3 regions of the Terrabacter sp. GCM10028922 genome follow, and region 1 is predicted to be linked to each of the others. Evidence: riboswitches for the same ligand, from Rfam matches in the RefSeq annotation. Region 1 holds a riboswitch; each other region holds the start of a gene.
The links. Region 1 has a riboswitch for cyclic di-AMP ahead of ACFQU3_RS08740 (transglycosylase family protein). Riboswitches for the same ligand answer to the same signal wherever they lie in the genome.
Positions count from the first base shown of each region.

Region 1 (2,255 bases):
GTCGTCGACACGAACGTGCGGTGGGCACCCCCACCGACCGGTCCGCGGGCACCGGAGCCCGACCACACGGCATACGGCAGCGGGTGGGACGAGCCGGAGGCCCCGGAGTCCGAGCACCACTGGCCCGAGGAGGAGTGGGACGACGACGAGGGGCTGCCCGAGCGTGAGGGCGACCCGCGCATCGGTATGCCGATGCGCACCGGCCTGCTCATGGGGGTCGCGATCGCGTGGATCGGGGCGCTCATGGCGTGGCCCGGCGTCGCGCTGCTCGTTCTCGTCGGGCTGTCGGTCCTCGCCCGCGCGACCGACCGGTCCGTGACGGCGCTCGTGCTGCGCCGCTACGACTACGGGCGGCGCCGCAGCGACGTGCCGTATGCCGTCGTGTCGAGCCCGTGGCACCTCGTCGTCGGCATCATCGCGACGGCCGTCGGCCTGGTGCTTCCCGTCGCCGTGGCGCTCGCCGGCATTTTCGCCAGCGCGCTCCTGCTCGCCGGCGCGCGAGGCACCGAGCTCGGTCCGGGGGCGCCGGTCACGCTCGCGGTGGGCGGTTTCCTGGGGCTCTTCATGCTGTGGCGGGGGCCCGGGGGAGCGTCGCTGCGGCGCGGGTCACGCTCGATGGCCAGACGTCTCGTGCCGGCCGGGCTGGCGGCACAGGTGGTCCCCACCGTCCTCACGGCCTTCGGTCTCGTCGTGGCCCTCGTCGCGCTGCAGCGCGGGGCGAGCCTCACCTGGGACCCGTTCGCGACCGACCCGTTCGGCCCCTAGGGGGACCCCGAGCGCCCGTGAACGGCCCCAGAACGGCCCCGCGGCACATCGCGTTCGCATCAAGAAAAGATCACGAAAAGATCTCGACTTCTGTTGTGTCGCCCTGTGAGCGTCGCGTACCGTCGGTGCGGCGGTCCCGACCTTCGGGTCGGAACGGGATCTCACCACTCGATTCCGGGCCGCTTCCTGGCGTCCGGCTCCACACGAACGCACCACAACTTCACATGGACACCCAACAATCCGTTCCCTGCCCGCGCCGAGCCTCGCCAGCCAGGGATGCAGCTCACACAGTGGGCCGGGCGAGGACGGGGGAACCAGTGTGGCCAGTGAGTGCATGTGTGTTTGAGCGCATGGCAGAGGACGAGATCTGGCCTTGGGGTGAAGTCGCGCACGCGGCGGGGCACCTGACGCCCTAATCCGACAGCTAACCCCGGAGGCGCGCGTCAGGAAGGACTCACCCATGCAGTACCTGTCCAAGCATGCTGCCGCCAAGAAGGTCTCGGTCAAGCAGCGCATCGCGGGAGTCGGCATCGCCGGCGCCGCCACCGTCGTCGCCGGCATCTCCACCGCGGGGTCGGCCAAGGCCTCCTCGGTCTGGGATCGCGTCGCCCAGTGCGAGTCTGGCGGCAACTGGCACATCAACACCGGAAACGGCTACTACGGCGGCCTCCAGTTCCACCCCGCCACGTGGCGCGGCTTCGGTGGCACGAAGTACGCCTCACGCGCCGACCTCGCCTCGAAGTCCCAGCAGATCGCCATCGCGCAGAAGGTGCTCGCGGTCCAGGGCCCCGGCGCCTGGCCCGTGTGCTCGCAGCGGGCCGGTCTGACACGCGCCAACGGCGGCGCTGTCTCCGTCTCGCCGTCGAACGACAGTGCACCGGTGACGACGAAGAAGGTCACCAAGAAGAAGGTCACGAAGAAGAAGACGTACGCCACGACGTCGACGAGCTACTCCGGCAAGGGCGCCAAGTTCACCGTGCGCCGCGGCGACTCGCTCAGCAAGCTCGCGGTTCGCCACGACGTGAAGGGCGGCTGGAAGGCGCTGTACAAGGCCAACACGGCACGGGTCTCCGACCCCGACCTGATCTACGTGGGTCAGGTACTGCGTCTGCCGTGAGTTCCTGATAGAACAGTTCCGGACGGCCTCGTGCGACCAACCCCTGGGTTGCGCGAGGCCGTCCAGCTGCGAGCCTGCTGGGTCCGGTCGCACCGTGGTGTGGGCGTATGCCGCCCGGCTCGGTTACGCTTTCGCCCGTCCGCGGCGCGACGCCGGGGGCGTGCTGGCGTGGCGCAATCGGTAGCGCACCTGTCTTGTAAACAGGGGGTTGGGGGTTCGAGTCCCCCCGCCAGCTCCAATCTGCTTGGTACACAAGGAAATTCGGTCACCATCCCCACCGGTTGGCACCTGTCATCTGGATGGCAGGTGGTGAGGGCCCCAAAAGTGGGCCTGACCTGCGGAAACGTCCGGTTTCGGCGCGTCGGGTTCGGTC
Region 1 is NZ_JBHTFG010000008.1:64,948-67,202, forward strand. Features, by position in the region: gene ACFQU3_RS08735 (protein kinase) at 1-765, shown strand, start outside; cyclic di-AMP (ydaO/yuaA leader) riboswitch at 1,010-1,221, shown strand; gene ACFQU3_RS08740 (transglycosylase family protein) at 1,226-1,882, shown strand; tRNA gene ACFQU3_RS08745 (tRNA-Thr) at 2,045-2,120, shown strand.

Region 2 (2,255 bases), on a different contig from region 1:
GCGAGCACGCGGCGGGCGCGGCGGAGGACGTGTGCGCTGTCGTCGAACACGTCCCGACCCTAGCCACCGGCCCGGGTCAGTCGAGGTGGTTCACCTGGTCAGCTGCCGGGCGAGGCTCCGATGACCGACAGGACGTTGCCGGCGGGGTCGGTGAACCACGCGATGTGCGGACCCTCCCCGCGGAGGACGCCCTTCTCGTCGGTCTCGAGGGGCGTGCCCTCGTACCTCTCGAAGGTCACGCCGCGCGAGGTCAGGTCGTCGACGGCCGCCTCGACGTCGTCGACCGGGAAGTTGAGGATGGTGAACGTCGCCGGCGTGTGGTCCGGCTTCGGGTAGATGACGACCGGCCGGTCGCCGCCGTCGCCGGCGAGGTGAAGCGTCAGCATGCCGTTCTCCTCGGTGACGCGCAGGCCCAGGGTGTCGGCGTAGAACGCCTTCGCAGCGGGGATGTCGTCGACGGAGAAGCCGCTGAACGCGTGGGAGCTCTCGAGCACGGTCGGTCCTTCCTCCGGGGCGCGCGGTGGCGCGCCGTGTCCTCCCAGTGAAGTCCCGTCGGGGGACGCGCGGCAGGGATACAGCGGAGAAAGTTCTCCTGACGCCGAACCTCGCCGAACCGACGCCGCCCCGGCCCGAGACGCACCATCGCGTATGCCGTGTGGCGGGCGATTCCGGACCCCGCGCCCGGCTGGGAGCCGACCGCCCGGCATACCCACGGGCCGCTTCGGGCCCTCAGGAAGCCGGTGTGACCCGGGTCTCACTATGAGAGAGGTAAAGCGCCGGTAAGCCGCATGAAAACGGACGTTCAAGGACATTGCCCGCGCGTCACCGTTACCTCAACGTGACTTTTGCCAGTTGACTCGTCTACAGTTCCCGGAGTCCGGCCATCTGGTCGGGCTCTCGCGAGGTGGACCGCCTAGTCCTGTCACCGCCTCACGGGAGACAGCAACCTTGTGACAGGAGCGGAGGAACCACACGTTTCTCCGGGCGTCCGGCGCAACGACTCCGGACGTCCTTGGGGTGAAGTACTCGCCCGGATCGCGACCCGTCGCGCACCGGGGGCAGCACCGGGCACCTTTCCGCCCGAACCCGACAGCTAACTTCGTAGGCGCGGAGAGGTACAGCGTGAACCACGACAACAATCGCGGTCGCCACCGCGCGCCCGGACGTCACAACCCCCTCAACGAACTCAAGCTCCTCGCCCGCGAGTCGGCTCAGCCGGCCATGAAGGGCGCGGCCGTCGTCGCCGCTACGGGTGGCCTCGTTGCCACCTTCGCGAATCCCGCGAGCGCCGACACCCTGTCCCCGAACTCGGGTGACGTCGCTGCCGCCGGTCTGGGGGCGGCCCCGGCCGCCGTCGGTCCGACCGACACCCCCGCCGCGGTTCCCGCCGCGGCGACCGCCCTGTCCAAGATCGGTTACGCGCCGGCCGTGCAGAAGGCCGTCGCCCAGCGCGTCGCCACGCCGAAGCCGCGCGTCATCGAGGACGTCCAGGTCAAGGCCCAGCGGGCTGCGGCCAAGGCCGCCGCGGAGGCTGCCGCCGCGCGCAAGGCTGCGGCCCAGCGCGCGTCGCGCGACCTGACGCGTAGCACCCTGACGACCAGCACGTCGTCGACGAAGTCGAGCAGCAACTACTCCGTCCCGAGCGCCTCGTCGGGCATGCGGTCCTCGTACAACTGGGCCACCGACGGCCAGTGCACGTGGGGCGCGCTCAACAAGTGGTACCAGTCGGAGGGTTACTACCCCGGCGGCTGGACCGGCAACGCGATGGTCTGGGACACCGGCGCAGCCAACGCCGGCTACACCGTGAGCGGCACGCCGCGCTCGCGCTCGATCCTCGTCATGGAGCCGGGCGTCCACGGCTCGTCCAGCGTCGGCCACGTCGCCTGGGTCACGAGCGTCGACGGCGACCAGGTGCACATCGTCGAGATGAACGCCCTCGCCGGCCCGTACAACTACAACACGCGCACGCTGACCGACGGTCCGGGCATGCGGTACATCTACGCGCCGTGACCCACGGGGTCTGACGCGCTGTACCTGACGCGTACCGACGAAGGGGAGGATGCCGACGCATCCTCCCCTTCGCCGTCCCCGCGCGCTCCCGTCGAGTGCGGACTTTCGTACGCCGCCCAGCCCCGCCCAGCCCCAGCCCCAGCCCCAGCCCCAGCCCCAGCCGAGCCTCCACCCCACAGTCGAGTGGGCACTTTGCACCGGTCACGGCGGGTGCAAAGTGCCCACTCGACGTGAGGGCGGGGCCA
Region 2 is NZ_JBHTFG010000010.1:205,968-208,222, forward strand. Features, by position in the region: gene ACFQU3_RS11615 (alpha-mannosidase) at 1-50, opposite strand, end outside; gene ACFQU3_RS11620 (VOC family protein) at 99-494, opposite strand; cyclic di-AMP (ydaO/yuaA leader) riboswitch at 917-1,120, shown strand; gene ACFQU3_RS11625 (CHAP domain-containing protein) at 1,123-2,010, shown strand.
Region 2: it holds a riboswitch for cyclic di-AMP, as region 1 does, so the genes downstream of both, ACFQU3_RS11625 (CHAP domain-containing protein) here and ACFQU3_RS08740 (transglycosylase family protein) in region 1, are expected to answer to the same signal.

Region 3 (2,255 bases), on a different contig from region 1:
TCGGAGGCGAGCACCGCCGAGACGCGGCGCTCGTCGAGGCCGCACTCGGCGGAGAGGCGCTGGAGCACCTCGTGGTCGTCGATGGCGAGGCCCTCGCGGAAGTGTGCGGAGTGGAAGCGCTCGACGGCCGCGGACCGCAACGCCGGGCCACCCATCTCGCGGCCGAGCACGCAGAGGCGGTGGGCGTCGAAGGTGTTGGCCCGCACGGCGCTGTCCCAGTCGAAGATGAGGTCGTCCGCCTCGGCGACCTCGCTCGCCGTCGCGTTCATGAGTCGTCCGGCCGCCCGGTCGACGCCGTGCCGGGCGCCGACGTGCTCGTCGACGGGCACGCCCCCACCGACCCGGACGTCCGGGTCGAGCTCGAACGAGCGCAGCCGCACGGTGACGTCGTGGGGACGCTCGAACGCTGCGACGGCGGCCTCGAGGCGCCGCTTGGCCACCCACGAGTAGGGGCAGACCAGGTCGCTCCAGAGCTCGAGCTCGATGAGGGTCGTGGACTCGGCGGCAGGCTGCACGGTCATCGCCTCAGTCAACCATGGACCGCGCTGACCCCGGAAAAGCGTTGCGCCCCCACCGGACTCCGGTGGGGGCGCAACGAGAAGAGGCGGGAACGGGCGCTCAGATACGGCCGTACATCGACGGCGTGGTCCAGATCGAGTGGTTGCCGATCACGGTGCCGGTGCGCTGCGCGTCGATCATGCGGCCGGGGCTGACGTAGATGCCCACGTGGTAGATCGGCGAGCCGAAGAAGACGAGGTCACCGGGACGCGGGCTGCTGACGGGCGTCGAGGCCGCGGCCTGCGCGGACGCGGTGCGCGGGATCGAGATGCCGGCCTGGCGGTAGACGTAGGACGTGAAGCCCGAGCAGTCGAAGCCCGACGGCGTCGTGCCGCCGTAGACGTACGGGACGCCGAAGAGCGACTGCGCGATGCCGATGATGCCGGTGGCGCTGGGGTCGGGAGCGACGTTGAGGGCGGTGCGGCTCGCGGAACGCGACGCACGCTCGGAGGCGGCCTCACGCGCGGCGGCGGCCTCTTCGGCTGCCTTCTTCTCGGCGCGCTCGGTCTTGACCTTGATGTCCTCGATGACAACGGGCTTGACCGTGGCTGCCTTGAGGGCGGGCTTGGCGTAGCCGATGGCAGAGAGGGCGTTGGACGCCTTCAGGGTGCCGACCTGGGGGCCGACGACCGCGGGGCCTGCGACGGTCGAACCGTCTGCGGCGCTCGCCGGACCGGCGAAGGTGGCCACGAGGCCACCCGAGGCCGCGACGATGGCGGCACCCTTCACGGCGGGCTGAGCAGACTCCTTGGCGATCGTCTTGAGCTCGGAGATCGCGTTGAATCGACCGGGGGCGCGGTGGCGCCCGGGAACGTTCTGAGCCACGTTTGACCTCTCGACGCCTACGAGGTGAGCTGTCGGGTTCGGGCTGGAGGTACTCGCCCGGCCTTCGCTCGGACCCGTTCGGGTCCACGGAGGGCTTCACCCCGAGGACGTCTCTCGACGCCCGGAGAAAGTGGTTCCCCCGCTCCTGCCGTGCGGTTCGTACTGAGCCTCAGGTCGATGGCAGGACTAGGCGGTCCGACCCGGGGCACTCGCTCGACGGGGAGAGCAAGTGCGGCCAACCGTACCCAACCCCATGGTCCTTGTCACCTTGGCGTCCACCGAAGTCAAAGAATTTTCATCGACGTCTTCCGAGGTGTGGCAAGGCATGCCAAAACGAGGTGCCGGACCGGGGCAAACCCTGACGGATGCGGCGTGTTCACGCAGCGGTGCTCGCGGCTGCCTGGCAGAAGACGTGGACGGCGACGTCGTGAGGCAGGGAGACGCCCGTCGACGGCTCGCTGCCTTCGCGCACCGCCACGACCCGGCCACCCTCACGCACGACCTCGACCCGGGCCCCGGGCACGACGCCGGCGCTCGTCAGCAGCGCGAGCGCCTCGGGGTCGACCTGCACGGGCTCACCGATGCGGCGGATCGTGACGACCGCCGGCACGTCGCCGACCACCGCTGTCAGCGTGCTGAGGCCGCTCAGGAAGTCCTCGTCCTGACGCACTCCGAGCTCGGCGAGACCCGGGATCGGGTTGCCGTAGGGGGACTCCAGGCCCTCGCCGATCAGACCGAGGATCTTGCGCTCCACCTTCTCGGACATGACGTGCTCCCAGCGGCACGCCTCGTCATGGGCGTACTCCCACTCGAGACCGATGACGTCGACGAGCAGACGCTCGGCGAGGCGGTGCTTGCGCATGACGCGCGTC
Region 3 is NZ_JBHTFG010000009.1:346,947-349,201, reverse strand. Features, by position in the region: gene ACFQU3_RS10460 (DsbA family protein) at 1-521, opposite strand, end outside; gene ACFQU3_RS10455 (C40 family peptidase) at 619-1,383, opposite strand; cyclic di-AMP (ydaO/yuaA leader) riboswitch at 1,386-1,562, opposite strand; gene ACFQU3_RS10450 (iron dependent repressor, metal binding and dimerization domain protein) at 1,760-2,255, opposite strand, start outside.
Region 3: it holds a riboswitch for cyclic di-AMP, as region 1 does, so the genes downstream of both, ACFQU3_RS10455 (C40 family peptidase) here and ACFQU3_RS08740 (transglycosylase family protein) in region 1, are expected to answer to the same signal.